Regions from separate parts of the Brevibacillus sp. MS2.2 genome, predicted to be linked through region 3. Evidence: riboswitches for the same ligand, from Rfam matches in the RefSeq annotation. Region 3 holds a riboswitch; each other region holds the start of a gene.
What was found. Region 3 has a riboswitch for cyclic di-AMP ahead of HP568_RS19765 (CAP domain-containing protein). Riboswitches for the same ligand answer to the same signal wherever they lie in the genome.
Positions count from the first base shown of each region.

Region 1: it holds a riboswitch for cyclic di-AMP, as region 3 does, so the genes downstream of both, HP568_RS24270 (C40 family peptidase) here and HP568_RS19765 (CAP domain-containing protein) in region 3, are expected to answer to the same signal.
Region 2: it holds a riboswitch for cyclic di-AMP, as region 3 does, so the genes downstream of both, HP568_RS12365 (quaternary amine ABC transporter ATP-binding protein) here and HP568_RS19765 (CAP domain-containing protein) in region 3, are expected to answer to the same signal.

Region 1 is NZ_JABSUZ010000035.1:48,814-54,704, forward strand. It holds gene HP568_RS24245 (HAMP domain-containing sensor histidine kinase) at 1-6, opposite strand, end outside; gene liaF (cell wall-active antibiotics response protein LiaF) at 20-910, opposite strand; gene HP568_RS24255 (class I SAM-dependent methyltransferase) at 925-1,503, opposite strand; gene HP568_RS24260 (PspA/IM30 family protein) at 1,598-2,293, opposite strand; gene HP568_RS24265 (LiaF transmembrane domain-containing protein) at 2,378-2,779, opposite strand; cyclic di-AMP (ydaO/yuaA leader) riboswitch at 3,098-3,237, shown strand; gene HP568_RS24270 (C40 family peptidase) at 3,242-3,763, shown strand; gene HP568_RS24275 (response regulator transcription factor) at 3,978-4,697, shown strand; gene HP568_RS24280 (sensor histidine kinase) at 4,698-5,891, shown strand, end outside.
Region 2 is NZ_JABSUZ010000011.1:22,243-28,133, reverse strand. It holds gene HP568_RS12380 (hypothetical protein) at 1-368, opposite strand, end outside; gene HP568_RS12375 (glycine betaine ABC transporter substrate-binding protein) at 387-1,322, opposite strand; gene HP568_RS12370 (ABC transporter permease) at 1,319-2,158, opposite strand; gene HP568_RS12365 (quaternary amine ABC transporter ATP-binding protein) at 2,142-3,368, opposite strand; cyclic di-AMP (ydaO/yuaA leader) riboswitch at 3,757-3,903, opposite strand; gene HP568_RS12355 (copper ion binding protein) at 4,642-4,842, opposite strand; gene HP568_RS12350 (heavy metal translocating P-type ATPase) at 4,907-5,891, opposite strand, start outside.
Region 3 is NZ_JABSUZ010000023.1:63,716-69,606, forward strand. It holds gene HP568_RS19755 (homoserine dehydrogenase) at 1-762, shown strand, start outside; gene HP568_RS19760 (hypothetical protein) at 863-1,018, shown strand; gene HP568_RS19765 (CAP domain-containing protein) at 1,083-1,856, opposite strand; cyclic di-AMP (ydaO/yuaA leader) riboswitch at 1,864-2,020, opposite strand; gene HP568_RS19770 (rhodanese-like domain-containing protein) at 2,105-2,449, opposite strand; gene HP568_RS19775 (cold-shock protein) at 2,881-3,084, shown strand; gene HP568_RS19780 (hypothetical protein) at 3,260-3,631, opposite strand; gene HP568_RS19785 (2-phosphosulfolactate phosphatase) at 3,818-4,561, shown strand; gene HP568_RS19790 (catalase) at 4,642-5,891, shown strand, end outside.

The DNA.
Region 1 (5,891 bases), on a different contig from region 3:
ACGCATCCGCCAGTACCTCCTAGATGTACTTGACTTTTATATCGCCGACAAGCAGCGAGATATGCAAGTTTACTTTTTGCAATGCTTCATCATACTGATCTGAACGAATCTTAACACTGCGATTGATACCTCCCTGACGGTGGCTTAGCACCTCCAGGTCACCAATACTCAACCCTGCCGTTACCGATACAGGAAGATCGACAGGCACATAAATCGTCACATCGCCTACCCAGCCCTCTACGACAAGAATCGCCTCATCCCGTATCAACACTGCCCGGGAAAGATCAATCACGACATCCCCGATTCCATGCCAGACATGTAAGTGATTCAGTTCAAAACGCCCCGAGGTCAGGTGATAATCTCCAATCAGAGAACTGCGGGAATCTTTTGGCAACGTGTCGTCAGGTGATGAAGACATTCCATCGTGATGAGGAATTTTGCCACTAACATGCTTCCATTTATTCCAACTGTCTAGCCAAGGGCGTTCCTCTGTTGAAACCTTTACGTCACTCTGAACACTCGCATCACTTGTCATAATCGTCTCCGCAGCAGACGGGGTCTCCCTATCGCCTAAAGGTTGATTCGCACGTTGATCTTGTCTGCTGCTCTTGCCCCGAATCAACTGAAACCCGAAATAAATAAACACGATTGGCACTGCAATCTGGAACAAATCATCGATCCCGACACCAAACCACATATCCATCGCGATGATGGTCCCCAGGGAGATTAGAATCCCTCCGCCAATCCTAGTTTTCTGCCCCCACAAACGAAGGCCGAAATAAATAAGCACCATCGGCCACAAATCAAACAGACCGAACGAAATGATACCCAAACTATCTAACAAAAGGCCGATTCCCGTAAAAATAATCAGGATACCAGCCAACATTTTGTGCAAACGGGACAGTTTCACAAAAGTCTCCTCTCTCACGCCCCATGCTGATCGTTTTCACTTTGACCATTACGACAGGTATAGATGAATGCAGGCGGAATGTTCAACAGGGTAAAGTCGATCTTGACCCGGGGAAAACGATCCTGCAACTCAGCTTGGAGTTGTAGCGAATATTGGAATGTAATAAATAGGCCCCCTGGCTTCAGTACAGATTGAACTTCGTCCAGAATTGCTGCCCGCAGCTCTTGTGGAAAATTGGCGAATGGCAGACCTGAGATAATGACATCTGCACCTGCAAGGTTCTGCTCCTCCAAGTAAGACCTAAGTTTAGTCGCTTCCTCCCTGACAGGAAGATCGGGAAAACGTGATTGAAGCATAGAGCGAAAATGGGAATCTCGTTCCACAAGCACGTACTGTGTGCCGGGACGCAAGCGCTGATAGATCGTTTGGGTAAATGCCCCTGTACCAGGTCCCAGCTCCAGGATCACATCGGTTGAAGCCCAATCGACGCTTTTCAACATTTGCTCACATAAAAAACGAGAGCTAGGGATTATACTACCGACGCGTCCAGGCTCAGCGATAAACCGTCGCAAAAAGACCAAGAAGTCCTGCAAGAATCGTACCTCCTAGGGGAAAAGCAGCCTGATATACACAGGCTGCCGAATTGACACAATCTATTCTACACCCAGTCCCCCAGTTCCTGTCGAATTAGGATTGTACTGGTTTAGCTACCGGTGTTTTCACTTCATTGATGGATGCTTTGATGCTGGCAAGTTCTGCATCGAGATCATCCTTTTCCAGGTCAGACAAAGCGTTCTCCCAAGCGCGGTTCGTTTGGCGCCATTGTCCACTCATTTGCGCTTCTGCTTCCATGCGCATGACTTTCTCTTCCATGCGGGCGAAGCCACGGCCTGCGGACTGATTGCCGATACCGACAACTGCTTGATTCACTTGCTTTTGTGTACGAGCTACTTGTGCACGTGCCATCAGTGTGAACCTTTTCGCACGCATTTTATAGAACTCTTCCTTCAGCTCAGCCAGCTTCTCGCGCATTTGCGTAGCTGCCTCGGATGCTGACAGGTAGAGAGCTTCATATTCCGCTGCACGGCCTTCGTACTGCTTCTTGTCAGCGAGTGCTCGACGAGCCAACTCATCTTCTCCCTCAGTCAAGGCGAGCTTGACTTGACGATCGCGTTTTTCGATCAGAGCATTGGCTTCGTCCAATTGCTGGCGGAATTTCTTTTCCAGTGCAACCTGACGGGCAACCGCTACTTCAACTTGTCCGATTTCTACTTCCATGTCACGCATATATTGATTCAGCATTACTACCGGATCTTCCATTGAATCCAATGCATCATTTACCGAAGCTACTGTCAGGTCACGCAAACGTTTAAAGATACTCATTATTTTTTCCTCCTCATCATATCACATCATATTGTTCATCCAAAAGACTCTTGCGACACAGTGTTATTGCGGTTACCAAAACGGTTATGACCGTTTGGTTACGTTTTTCTCCCAAGCGTCTAGCGTATCTTCCTTTAATACTTTTTGGGCCCATTCACGCTCCCAAGCAGGTGGAGCTTGTTTAGGTTCTTGGCTGGGACGCAGTAAGCGATATCCCAGATAAATCACCCCAATGGCCAGAAGTGCGTGAAATAGTAGGTCAAGCTTGCCAATCAACATCAGGAACCCGAATAGGAAGACCAGGATTCCCCAAAAGCGTGAACCGGTTTGTCCCATAATCTTTTTGGCACCGTATATCATGATCACACCGGGAATGATGAACCCGAGCAAGTCTCCGATATCGATACCCACCAGATCTAGTAGAACCAACCCACCGACTAGCAGCAGAACCAGCCCGAGTAGAACTTTGCCAGACCGTTCGCTCATTACTCGCTTACCTCCATTCGTTTTGCATGTGGTGCTTGTGGAACGTTATGCCCTTATTGTAGCCCTCGGTATAGGCTTCCCATAACGGGCGTGCGGTTGGTTTTTCCCTCCGTCCTTGGACGGAGACAATTTCCTGCCCTAATCGGACGAGCTGTCCCACAAGGCAGAACCAGCCCGCGTCGAACGGCGGCTTGCACTGTCGAACGAAAACGTTACAGCATTTGACGGTATTTTTGTGACGAATATGTGAACGAACAGATAAAAAGAAGGAAAAAAAGGACTCGCGTAGAATCTTCGTAAGAGTGCGTGTAAAAAAACATCGAAAAATAGCCGAATTCCGCTTGGCGGAAACGGGGGAACCACGTTTTTGGGGTGAATGGTTGCTACTCCTAGCAGCCTAGGGCGTCCTTTCGACCGAACCCTTCAGCTAACCTCGTAGGCTCACGAAGGGAGCAGTTTCTTTTGCGCAAGGTGGTTTTATCTTTATTTATGGCTGGATTGCTTGCTATGGGGGCAGGCGCTGCACAGGCTGCTGAGGAGAATTCTCTCAGTGAAGTAGTCAGCGACTTGTACGGTACCCCTTACAAATCTTCCGGCTCGTCCAAAAAGGGCTTTGACTGCTCCGGTTTCACGCGCTACGTATTTGATGCGTTAGGTGTAGACCTGCCTCACAATTCTGCTTCCCAGTACGAATTAGGTACAGAGGTAGCCAGAAAAGATTTGCAGCCAGGCGATCTCGTGTTCTTCAATACGAACGGTCGCAGCATTTCTCACGTGGGTATCTACATTGGAGACGGCACATTCGTGCACTCGGAATCTGGTCGTGGAGTCGTCAACACCAAGTTGAACGATCCATACTACTGGAGCAAGCGGTATGTAGGCGCCAAGCGTCTCAGCGTTCCTGTTCTAGCGAAAGCAGAAACTCCGAAAAAGGAAAAAGCGGTGCAAGCTGCATCGTTGCCGGAAAAACCAGCTCAAAAATAGTCGTTCGGCAAAATAATAAAAGCCAGGGACACTCCGTCTCTGGCTTTTTCTGACGAAATTTAGTACCTGGTCTAAAGATGTACCCCCATATATTCGAACAACTTAATAACTTACGGGGTTTCTTCCCCTGATCAGGTCAAAGCATGTTATGATAGACAAGACCCATTCTTTGAATGGTATTCCTTATTAATAGAAGTAACTGGGGGTTGTTCCGGTGAAAGATCACATTTTAATTGTCGATGACAATCTGGAGATTATTGAACTGCTAGAAGACATTTTGGAGAACGAGGGCTTCACCGTTTCCTCCGCAGAGAGCGGAGAAGATGCACTCTCCCTGCTCAGCCAAGGAGACCGACCCAACCTGATCCTTTTGGATATTATGATGCCCAACATGAGTGGCTACGAGCTCTGTTCTCAAATTCGCCGTGAGTGGGATTTGCCTATACTGTTTCTCAGTGCAAAAGGAAAAGCGGTAGATAAGGTAGTTGGCTTCGAAATCGGTGCAGACGATTACATCACGAAGCCCTTTGATACAGAAGAGCTGCTCGCTCGCATTCGTGCTCACCTGCGCCGCTATGAGCGCATTCGCAAGCATACGGAAGAGCAGCCTGAGAAGGAAACGGCCTCTTCTCCGATTACCGTTTTGAAATTCAAGGACCTAGAAATTCATAAAGAAACGTATTCCGTTTATGTATGTAATCAAAAGATTGAGCTCTCGACAAAAGAATTTCAACTGCTCACATTCCTCGCAGAAAATGCCGGCATCGTCTTTACAAGAGAGCAAATCTATGACCGTGTCTGGGGATATGGTTATGGCTCGCTCAATACAGTGACCGTCCATATCAAAAACCTCCGTGAAAAGTTGGAAACAGAGCGTCAGTTCATTAAAACACAATGGGGGACAGGCTACGTATTTATCGGGGAGAAGCTTTAAATGAGCTTACGCAATAAAATTTTTCTCTCCTTCATTGCCTTGATCACACTCAACATCTTGTTGTTTAAATTTGTTTTTCAAGACATTATTGTCGCTCAACTCAAAAATGATCGGCATAATCAGTACCAGGCTGAGAAGGAAGCCGCTGAGAAGGTCATGCTCAATCAATTGCTTCTCGTCAGTAATTTCAAGGACCCCATCGAGCGTTTGGAGCTTGAAAAGCAGTTGCCAGACGACGTGATGTACCGCATGCTCGTGAAGGATGCCAATGGGAACACCATCTACAGCAAAACATCACGCGCCTATAATTTGAAAATGCCTTCTCCCTCCGCATCAAACCGTGGCGATTCTGCCAAGCAAAGTGACCTCAAAGTGGTCGCTGAGTACCATTTTCAGCAGGAGCCACCGCGTACAGGGGAGATCGTTGTTTATTTCTACACAGATGATTACGACATGATGGCTACGACAGGGGTTTCCATGATGCTTTGGTTTATTTATGGAAGCATTAGTCTGGTAGGATTGGTTCTGCTCGCATTGTTCGTTCGCTGGATACTACGGCCCGTGAACGAATTATCGCGCGTCACCCAAGAAATCCAGGAAGGGAAACGGTTAGTGACATTTACGTATCGCTCGCATGATGAGTTTGGACAACTCTTTCGATATTTTGGGGATATGGTTGATGAGCTTCGCTTAGCGGAAGAAAGACAGGCCGAAATGATTGCTTCGATCGCCCACGACTTCCGCACACCACTCACCACGATTAAAGGATATGCGTCATATATCGGCTCCGGTCGTGTGACGGATATGACCAAAATACAGAAACAGATGAGTAAAATCGAGCTAAAAACGACGGACTTGGAAAAACTGCTGGATGAGTTGCAGGACTTCACCGCCCAAAGCTCCGAAGTCCGACTTAACATTAACCGCATTCATGTCAAAAGCTTCTTGAGAGGAATCATTGAGGACTATTTGCCAAGAATCAAAGAAGCAGGCCTCACCTTTCACTGGAAGCTGCGTATTTCCAATGAACTACACATCGAAGCGGATGAGACCAAGCTGCGTCGTGTCATGGAAAACTTGTTGAACAACGCCATTCACTACAATAAACCGGATGGCTCCATTTACCTTACTTGTGATCAACGAGAAGGGCATGTCCTTTTTACTGTGATCGACAAGGGAGAAGGAATCGCCTCT
Region 2 (5,891 bases), on a different contig from region 3:
CCAGGCTGGCTCACGATGACGTGATTCGCCCCGAGCGCCTTGTATAACAGCGCGTTCCGATGCTCCTGCGTCATCACAAAAATCCGGCAGGTGCCCAACTGCTTGAACAGTGTAAGCAAATCGCGTCCCTCCGCCCACTCGTCGGGAAAGATATAGACGGAATGGTAGAGCAGCAAGGATTCCTGATCGCGGTAGCACTCGTCAAATGAGATGGGCAAAAAGCGCTGAATCGTCTTGTCTCCAGGCCCCGCTGTCAAGGAAAAGGCACCGGGATTCCTTCCCCAAAAAGCTGGCAAACTATCGCAGCATAGTGTCTGGACAAAAGAAGTGAATGCTTCCCCCTTGCCCATTACGAGATAATGCTTCATAGCAGAGCCTCCCCTTCCTTATTGAAGATCCTCAATGGACGAGATGTTCATGTACGAAGGAACCACGAGTCCGATTTTGGTTCCGTCGAGATTCGGACCCAAATCCTCGATTTGCCCACCAAATTTTTTCAAATAGCTCGTATCTGTAGACGGCAGCCAAGCCGCCACCATTCCATCTATATCCCCTATGGCCACTCCTGCCCACATCGGTCCTGTCTGCACCTGACTCAAGTCGACTTCATACCCCAGCTTCTTCTCCAGCACATGCTCTACGACATGCGTGCTGGCAATCTCAGAATCCCATGCTACATAAGCGAGAGTTAGTTTCTCTTTTTGGACAGGTTTAATACCCTCCACCCATTTCCCTACTTTGGCTTCGTTGTTTTTTACCCATTCCGCAGCAGCTACTTCCGGATCTTTTCCGTCCATCATTTGGACCATGACTGACTCCATATCGGCTGGCTCCCACCAGAACTTATCCAAGAATTGATAGGCAGCAGGCTGATCCTCTTTCAGCCCTTTGCGCACGATGGTATGGATTTGTTCCGCTCCGCCAAAGCCGTTCTTTGGGTCCGCCAAGTATTTCAAATCCATCTTTTTAAATATCCAATGCGGCGTCCAGCCCGTAATGATAATCGGTTCCTTCGCTTCGTATGCCTTGATCAAAGCTGCTGTCATCGCTGCGTCTGAGCCTTCAACAAGCTGCCATTTATCCAAGCCATACAGATTCATGACTTCCTCTGTCTTCACCATCGAGCCTGCTCCTGCGTCGATTCCGATGATTTTGTAGTCGAGCTTTTCTCCTAGCGCGTTGTCCGATGTCTCAGAAGGAATCGGACCGATCACCGTTGCTGTCGGTATTGCTGTGTTTGTGTTTTGGCTGGAGCAGCCTGCGAGCCAAGCTGTCGCTCCCATCATCACTACCAGTAAAGCTGGAACCATTTTGTTCATCATGTATTTCTCTCCTTTTTTCCCGCATGTTGAGTAAGCCGATCCAAGATGATAGCGATGATCACGATGGATAGCCCCGCCTCGAATCCTCTTCCTATATCCACTTGTGATACCGCGCGATATACGTCTGCGCCCAAACCTTTCGCCCCGATCATAGCCGCTATGACCACCATCGACAGGGCGAGCATGATGCACTGATTGACTCCCGCCAAGATTGTCGATTTCGCATAAGGCAGTTGTACTTTTACGAGCTTTTGCCAGCCAGTTGCACCAAAGGCGTCCGCTGCTTCCTCCATTTCCGCTGGGACCTGACGTATGCCTAAGTTCGTGAGACGCACGATTGGCGGCAAAGCAAAAATAACGGAGGCAATAACTCCCGGCACCTCGCCCAAGCCGAAGAAAAAGATCGCAGGAATCAAATAAACGAACGCTGGCATCGTCTGCATCAGATCCAGTACTGGCGTGACCAGTTTGCGAAACGTATCATGTCTCGCGCAAAGAATGCCCACCGGAATCCCGATGGCGATCGAAATCATGGTGGCAGTGAGGACGAGTCCCAATGTCTCGATCGTTTCATCCCAGTACCCCAAGTTGTGGATGAGAGAAAGTCCGATAACAGTAAAGACCATGGACGCTCTCCCTGCAAAAACCCACGCAGCGGCCCCTAGCAGCAAGATGAGAATCAGCGAGGGTATCTCTGCCAAAACCGTGGAACAGTAAGTCACCATCGTGGAAATGACGATAGACACTGGATCAAACAATACCCCTTTGTACTGGCCCAGCACCTCCACAAACCCTTCCATCCATTCGCCAATCGGCAGCTTAGGTACGGCGTCCATCACTCATCACCTCTGCTCTCTGGTGCTCTTGAACATTGACTTTGCCTACCAGCCCGCCTAGTACCGCTCCTTTTACGATGACACCCAACAAACGCTGCTGCTCGCCCACTACAGCAATCGGGACGTGAAGGTCTGCCATCATCGGGAACAAACTGTGCAGACGTGCGTCAGGTGAAACGGTAGGGAGGTCGGTTTTCATAATCGTCTCCAGCGAATCTCCCGTACCAATCGCAAGTGATACGTCATACGCCGTAATCAAGCCGAGCAGTGTGCGCTTTTTGTCCACGACGTACAAGCTGGAAACGCCGTTATCCATCATGAGTTGCAGCGCCACTCGCGCCCCTTTGTCAGGGGTGATTGCTTCTGCCCGTTTCATCACATTTTCAGCAATGAGCACCCTGGACAGGTCCGCATCCTCCACGAACTTCCGCACGAATTCATCCGCTGGGTCTGCCATGATTTCTTCCGGGCGGCCGATCTGAATGATCTGTCCGTCTTTCATAAAGGCAATCCGATCGCCCAGCCGCAACGCCTCGTGCAAGTCGTGTGTAATGAACAGGATCGTCTTTTTCATCGTCATCTGAAGCTCCAGCAGCTCATCCTGCATATCTTTTCGAATGAGCGGGTCTAGTGCACTGAACGCTTCGTCCATCAAGAGAATATCGGGATGATTAGCCAACGCCCGTGCCAATCCGACCCGCTGGCGCATCCCTCCACTCAATTGATTCGGGTACGCATTTTCCCACTCGGTTAATTCAACGAGCGCGAGTGCTTCCCGTGCTTTTTCTTGCCGGAGCCCTAGTGGTACTTGTTGAATCTCTAATCCAAACTCGACGTTTTCTCGTACCGTCCTCTGCGGAAACAGGGCGAAATTTTGAAAAACCATTCCGAGCTTCTTCCTCCGCACCTCGCGCAAATCTGTCGCCTTCATGTCCACGATCTCTTCCCCATCGATCTCGATGCTTCCGCTTGTTGGGTCAATCAGTCGATTGCACAGTCGGATTAAGGTTGATTTGCCGCTGCCGGACAGGCCCATGATGACGAAGATTTCACCTTCCTCGACTTCAAAGCTGACCTGATTTACCCCGATAGACTGGCCCGTTTGCTTGTAAATTTGTTCTTTCGTACGTCCTTCCGCCAGCAGCTTCAAGGCCAGCTCGGGCTGCTTGCCGAACACTTTTGTCAGTTGATGGACTTTCATTTTGGGCATGGTATCCCCATCCTTCGTTTTTTGTAAATGAAAAAAGCCCGCGAAGTTTCCACACTCCAGCAAAACCAAGGCACGCTTGATTTTTACTCGTGTTGAAAATCCGCAGGCTTACGTAATACCTGGCATCCATTTTCAGGACTCCCTGTACTCTGTCTTCCTGATTTCGATTGTCAGCGGTTTATGTCGTACCAACTGCCTCCCAGCGATCCACACCCTTTCCTTCACGTCTGTATCGCGTAAGCTGCTCATCGGTATTTCCATAAAAAATAGGCCGATCCATCCTTTTTCTCCAGAACAAAGGTCCCAAAGAAAAAGCCTGCATCGGCCTATCACACGCCCGCAAGGAATTCCCTTGTTGCGCATTAAATGCCTAGACTTTATCCATCCATGACCTTCCCTGCTTTGGCCGACGAGGTTAGCTGACGGGTAGGATGGCAGAGAAGACATTTTCTCATCCCTCCTGATCACTCAGGATTAACCCCAAAAGATTGGTTCCCCCGCTTCCGAGAATCTCGGAACTAGGCCGTATGTGTTTTGTAGCTTGATTGTGATTTGATTATACGCTCGCTTCCAGTTATTGTGAACGTTTGTTTAGCACAGTTTTAACCAGACTTTGTCTTTCTTTATGAGTCGGATTGGATTAGCTCTCGGTTGCTCATTGAATCAAGGTATTAGTGCGTTATTCTCGCTGTTGTGGTGGGAGGAAACAGGAGAAAACGCTCAGCTTCTTGGAACCCCTGCGCGGGAGCATAGGGTGCCCGGCTCCGTGAAAAAAAGCGAAACCGCGTCCAAAGTAGTCCATCAGGATGTGGCTCAGAGGTGGACGCTAAAGGCAGTTTCTCTTTTTTTCACTGCGCCTCGGTAGGTGTGTCCAAAGATCTTCGCTTATTTCTCCTGTTTCCTCTACGAGCTGTTGGGGTTCTACATGCTTTTTAAAAGACAGCTTGAATGCTGCTTTCAAAAGGTAGTAAAAAGCTGCTTGGGAAGAAGAACATTTCCAGTCCTAGCGCCTCTGGAGCCCTACCTAGCGGAGAAATGAATGGCGGGGGTTTTCAGCTTTTATCACATACAAAAACGTTGTAACGTTTTCAGTTTTGAAGCGCTCCCGACATTCATTTCGGAGCGGACAGTCTAACCCCTTGCGGGGCGTAGGCCGAAGCGTAGACTGGAAATGGGGCTTCTTCCCCTCCACTACAGCCACTTTTATCTCAACACCAAAAAGCCCCTGCCTCAATGAATCAGGCAGGAGCTTTGCTTTTCAAAGACACGATGCTTAAACGACGTCGTAGCCTTGGTCTTCGATTGCTTCTTTTACTGCATCGAGAGTCAAGTTACCCTCGTTGTAGGAAACCTCAACCTTTTTTTCAGCCAGGTTTACTTTGCCTTCTGCACCCAGTTCTTTCAATGTGTTCTCGATGCGCGCTACGCATTTGTTGCAAGACATACCTTCTACGTTCAATGTGATATTTGTCATGATCAATCTCTCCTTACATTTTATGTTATATAGGTAAGGCGGACAAAGCCGCTTGTTACTGTTGTTACAGCTTTACTCGTTGCAGTCTCAGTGCGTTGAGTACAACGGAGACCGAGCTGAAGGCCATTGCGGCACCGGCAAGCCACGGAGCGAGGAAGCCGATTGCGGCAATCGGGATGCCCAAAGTGTTGTAGGCCAATGCCCAGAACAGGTTTTGCTTGATGTTGCGGATGGTGAGTTTGCTCATCTCAATGGCGTCTGCGACACTGGTCAGTTCGCCGCGCATCAGGGTAATATCTGCTGCTTCCATAGCCACATCTGTACCTGTACCGATTGCCATCCCGACGTCAGCGGTAGCGAGTGCAGGCGCATCGTTGATACCATCGCCGACCATCGCGACTTTTTTGCCTTGTTCTTGCAGTTTTTTCACTTCTGCGGCTTTGCCTTCAGGCAGGACTTCTGCGATGACGTGATCGATTCCTGCTTCACGGGCAATGGCCTCGGCTGTTTGACGGTTGTCACCGGTCATCATGATCACAGTCAATCCCATTGCTTTCATGCGCTGAACAGCTTGCTTGGAGGTTGGTTTGATCGTATCCGCTACGGCAATCAAGCCAGCGAGCTTGCCTTCGACGACTGCGAGCATCGCCGTTTTACCGGAGCGCTCCAGTGCCAGCATGGTATCAGACACTGCTTGGTACGAAATTTGGTGTTTTTCCAGCAAACGGCGCGTACCGACGAGTACTTCTTTACCAGCGACGGTTGCCCGGATACCGAAACCAGGAATGGCTTCAAATGAACCTGTATCGGACAGGGTGATTCCTTTATCCGCAATACCGCGAACGATGGCTTGAGCCAACGGGTGCTCGGAATTTTTCTCAGCGGCACCTACCAAAGAGAGCAGCTCTTGCTCTTCGATATCAATGTTGATGACGTCTGTCAGTTCTGGCTCGCCTTTGGTTACAGTCCCTGTTTTATCGAGGACGATCGTATCCAGATGGTGAGCCGTCTCCAGATGCTCCCCGCCTTTGAACAGGATGCCCAACTCA
Region 3 (5,891 bases):
CAAGCAGACGTGCTCATCGAGGCAGGTCCATCTGAAAAAGAGGGAGGACCCGGTCTTACTTATATTCGTCATGCATTAGAAAATGCTATACATGCAATCGCGATTTCAAAAGGTGCGCTCGTTGTCGATTATGCTGGATTAGCCGCTCTAGCCAAAAAACATGGCGTCGCGTTGAAAGTGAGTGGAGCAACAGCAGCAGCTCTACCGACAATCGATCTATTGCAGTATAACTTGGCAGGTTGTGAAATAAAACGAGTCGAAGGCATTTTTACGGGAACGACGAACTTCGTGCTTACAAAAATGATGGAAGAGGGGCTCAGTTGTGCGGAAGCAGTCGAGCTCGCTCAGAAGATGGGGATTGCCGAACCGGACCCTTCGTACGATATCGATGGTTGGGATACTGCTTCGAAGCTCACGATCTTGGCAAACGCTGCTTTTGGCATGCAAGTAAATCTGACCGATATCACACGCGCAAGTATTCGCGAAATAACCTCGTTACAAATGGAGACGTGGAAAAAGCATACGAAGATTCCCAAGCTGATCGGAAGCATCCAAAAGGAAGCGAATGGCACGCATTCTGTAGCAGTGGAGCTGTGTGCAGTGGATTATACTCATCCATTTGCTTCTGTATCAGGTACGACCAAAGCGATACGGGTTGAAACAGATGTCATGGGGGATTTATTAGTCGTTGGAGGAAAATCAGATCCTGTAGCGGCAGCAGCGGCTGCCTTAAAAGACCTTGAACATATTATTAGCAGATAGGCTCATTTGCATGTGCTTCCAATGTTCCTTAGGAATGAGCCGTTTACAACCGCGAGCATACTAGGGATGCACCACAAAAAACGGCAAGGGGGCTATACGGATGAACCAATCGTCTGATGTCAATGCCGAGCTGCAGCAAGTATCTGCTTACCCAACCAAGCAAAAAATGTATCAAAAGGACGTCGCTTTGGTAAATGAGCAGGATAGCTGCTGTTGTACCCCCAAAAAGCAGGCATCCGAAGCACAGCAGGAATAATGCCTACACGAAAAAGCCGGGTCTCGTTTAAGAGACACCGGCTTTTCGTTTCGTGCAAAGCGTTCTATCCGATAAATTCTTGTACCCAGTAACCATTTATGAAGCCTACACCGATTTTTGTGAACGCAGGGTTCATAATGTTTTGGCGGTGGCCTTCACTGTTCATCCATTGTTGCATAACTTCTTGTGGACTCTGTTGACCCATGGCGATATTCTCACCTGCAGTCGAGTACTGAATGCCATACTGCTTCATCATGTCAAATGGGGAACCGTACGTTGGGCTGTTGTGGTCAAAATAGTTGTTAGCAGACATATCTTGTGCTTTTGCCAACGCTACTTTGGACAGTGCTGCGTCCATTTCAACAGGCTTGAGACCTGCTTTTGCACGCTCTTGGTTCACCAAATCCAGGACTTGTTTCGCAAAATCACCCGTTTTTGCATCTTCAGCCTGATTTACTGGAGCGGAAGGCTGAGTGACATTCTTGCTAGGTTGTGCTGGTGCTGGTTGAACTGGAGCTTGTTGTACGGGTGCTGGTTGAAAAGATCCTGGTTGAATTGGGCATGGTTGTACAGGGGTAGCTTGTCCTTGCTTAACAGGTTGCATTGGCTGTACTGCTTGTGGTTGGCCAGGAACAAAGCCTTGCTTTTGGAAAAAGTTAAAGAACTGTTGTGCATTTGGTGCTTGTTGGAATTGTCCCATATTTTGACCCGCATTGAATTGGAATTGTCCGTTCTTCAATGGGCAGTTAGATGCTGCGGAAGCAGAAGAAGCAAACCCTGTCAAAGCCAAGCCCAGACCAAGAGTCATCGCGATTGTAACAGAACCAAAACGTTTCATAAAACAAATCTCTCCTTTTTTTGGCCTACGAGGTTAGTTGTCGGATTCGGATTGAGGAAACAACCCTACGCCAGTTCGGCGATTCACCCCAATGTGGAGTATCTCATCCACAAAAAAGTCCCCCGCACTTCCTTTTCAAGAGGAAGTCTCGGCTTATTTCGTTTGGCATGAACAACAATATCAGACAATCCCAATCGAAATAAAGGAGTAATATATGGCAAATAGCTAGAATCGTTGATAAATTAGGCTCATTTCGCTTCGTTTGATTGTTCCTTCCATGCGGTTAAGCCGCCTTCCAATGCATTTGCTTGAAAACCATGCTCACGAAGAAGAGCGGCCGCTTTTTGAGCTTTGTTACCTGTTGTACATAGGGTAACAATCTGTACATTTTTCGCAAGTTTCTCGGTTTCTTCATCGAACGGTTTGTCCTGTTCTTTCATTAAAAGATACGGGACGTTACGTGTCGATGCGTTTTCATGAACGAGGCTGCCGGAAATAAATTTTTCGGCATCGCGTACATCCAATAAAAGGACGGGCACTTTCTTTTGAAGCAATTCAGATAATTGAATGGTTGTCAAAGTATGATTTTGCAAATAAATCCCTCCCAATGCTATTGTAACAGAGTACCGCCTTCCCAGTATAAGGGTGAACGGTTGCTTTTATTGGACAACCATGGTAGAATGAGGTTGCTACTTGAAAAATTGATACCTAATCATTCATCGAGGTGTATTTGTATGCTGATGGATAACATTTTTGAATCCCCGATTCACACTGGCGCGGTCATCGGAGCCGCAAGGATGGAAGAGAGGAAGGGCTTTCATTGTTTTAGGTTTTCAAAAGGTTTAGTTTTTAATTTTGCAGTTCCGTCCTATGACATTCGTATATTGGCTGAGTAGGTAAAATTCACATATCATGAAGGCGTACCATAGCACATGATTTGGTATTTCTTCATGATATGTGAGCTTTATTTGCTTCGGTAAATATGACTAGCATATTCAAATTGAATTTTTGGAGGTTTTTTTAGATGCAAACGAACGGAACAGTAAAATGGTTTAACGCAGAAAAAGGTTTCGGTTTCATTCAAGTAGAAGGCGGAGACGATGTATTCGTACACTTCAGCGCAATCCAAGGTGACGGTTTCAAAACTTTGGACGAAGGTCAAAAAGTTCAATTCAACATCGTTCAAGGCAACCGTGGCCCACAAGCTGAGAACGTAGTAAAACTGTAAGTCTCCTTTTAAAAGAAGCTGTCCTTTCGAGGGCAGTTTTTTTTGTCGTGGTCGTTGGTCGTAGAAGCCAAAAAGGCGTTGGAATCGTCCCCAGCGCCTTTTCTTGCATGCGAATGGATTAAAAAAGGAACTATGGCCTCCCACCATAATTCCTCATTTTCTTCCTACAAGATCATTAGATACAAGTTTCGATTTCGACAGTTTGGAATTGACTGTCAAGAACTGAAAGACCAACAACTTGACCGCCGCCGATAGAAGTACGGCCATAAGTGGTGAGAAGGACATTTTCATTGTTTTCTGCTACGGTAAGGCGCACTTCATAGTGGAAAGAAGCGGGGACCAGCGCATTAAAAGCAGTGCGAGTATTCGCAGGGATAAATTGCGTGATGTCAAGCAAGGTGCTAACTGGATTCGTTTGCGTAACTGCGTTACCCCAGTTCAATACTTGCACACGTACTTCAACCTCTTCTGTGTTCAGATTTACCAGGTCGAGGTGAGCGGTGAGAGCACGGGCGAGGTTGTTTTGCAAAATACCAGTTGTTCTCACAGTATTTCTTCTTGGGCGACTGTGACTTCTTCTTTCTGTATTACCTTGATCGTCGTCGTGTTCGATTTCAGACATCCATGTTCACTCCATTCTTGTGTAATCTAGTGGGACAATAATACGATATTGTTTCTTGTCTTATTTTGTAACGGCGAACGTAAGGGTACGAGTAACTATTTTGGATAGAGGATGGTGGAGATTTTGGGAGAAGTACCTGTATGCAAACAACTAGATTACACGGCACGATTTGATTGGGGATATGAAGGGGTGGAACATGTCGGAGCTGCATCGGATATGATCGTTATTATCGATGTGCTTTCCTTCAGCACGTGTGTCGATATCGTAACGGGACGTGGAGGTATTGTCTATCCTTATCAGGTAAAGGATGAGTCAGCCCTAACATTCGCGAAACAAAAAGCGGCGCTACTCGCTGGAAAACGTGGAGAACCAATCTCCCTTTCACCCGCCTGTCTGAAAACGGTTCCAATGGGAAGTAGAATCGTATTACCCTCGCCAAACGGATCGACCTGTACCGTGTTGGCAAAGAAAACAGGGGCAAAGGTAATCGCAGCGTGCTTGCGAAATGCGTCATCCGTCGCCAAATACATACAGCAGCAGAAAGGATCTGTGACGGTCATCGCTTGCGGTGAACGGTGGGAAAATGGAGCATTGCGACCCGCTATTGAGGATATGATTGCGGCAGGTGCGTTGCTTCACGAATTGGAGGGGTATCGCTTGTCGCCAGAGGCAGAAATGGCGGTGGCAGCCTTCCGATCGGCTCAAGCTCATCTTTCCGCTTACTTGCAGAACTGTGCTTCCGGCCAAGAACTAATCAGCATGGGGTACCCGGAAGATGTCGCACTTGCAGCACAATGGAATCAGAGTGGCACGGTTCCAGTGCTTAACGATGATTTTGCTTACGAAGCGATTTAGTCTTTGCGCATAAAGAATCCCTCATTCGGTAACCATGGTTATGAACCACACATGAGAAAAACTGGACAGGGAGGATTCATATGGATGACAACAGCAAGTCCATCAACCAGTCAGAAGAAAATATCCTGACGAATCGCCAAGGCCATCCGATTACAGACAACCAGAACTTGCGGACCGTTGGAAATCGCGGGCCAACCGTTCTGGAGAATTACGACTTTCTGGAAAAAATCACACATTTTGATCGGGAGAAAACACCTGAACGTGTCGTGCATAGCCGAGGTGCCGGAGCACATGGCTATTTTGAAGCGTATGGAACCGTAGGAGATGAGCCGATTTCTACGTACACGAGGGCGAAGCTGTTTTCGGAGCGGGGGAAAAAAACGCCTGTGTTTGTACGGTTTTCTACGGTTATTCATGGCACACATTCACCCGAGACATTGCGCGATCCACGTGGGTTCGCGGTGAAGTTTTATACAGAGGACGGGAACTGGGATCTGGTTGGCAATAACCTCAAAGTTTTTTTCATTCGGGATGCGATGAAGTTTCCTGATCTTGTCCATGCGTTCAAGCCTGATCCTGTCACAAACATGCAAGACGTGGAACGGATCTTTGACTTTATCTCGAACACGCCTGAGGCCATGCATATGATCACGTTTTTGTTCTCCCCGTGGGGAATACCAGCGAACTATCGGCAAATGCAAGGCTCTGGCGTAAACACGTACAAGTGGGTAAACCACGAAGGAAAAGCGGTCCTGGTCAAATACCATTGGCAACCATTAACGCAAGGGATTAAAAATTTGACACAAAAACAGGCGGAAGAGATCCAAGGGAAAAACTTCAATCATGCCACGCAGGACTTGTATGAAGCGATTGAGCGAGGGGAATATCCGGAATGGGAAATGTGCGTCCAGATCATGAGTGATGACGATCACCCAGAGCTCGATTTTGATCCGCTTGATCCAACGAAAATATGGCCCGAAGATCAATTCCCGTTTCTTCCTGTAGGCAAAATGGTACTGAACAAAAACCCGGATAACTATTTTGCAGAGGTCGAGCAAGCAGCATTTGGGACAGGTGTTTTGGTAGATGGACTTGATTTTTCCGATGACAAGCTACTGCAAGGAAGGACCTTCTCTTACTCCGACACGCAGCGTTATCGGGTTGGCGCCAACTATTTGCAGCTTCCGGTTAACGCTCCCAGAAAGCATGTCGCTACCAACCAGGAAGGCGGTCAAATGCTGTATCATGTAGATCGGACGCAGCGGCATATTAATTATGAGCCATCGACTATTGGCGGATTGCAGGAAGCCAAGCAAGCCGCTCCCGATCA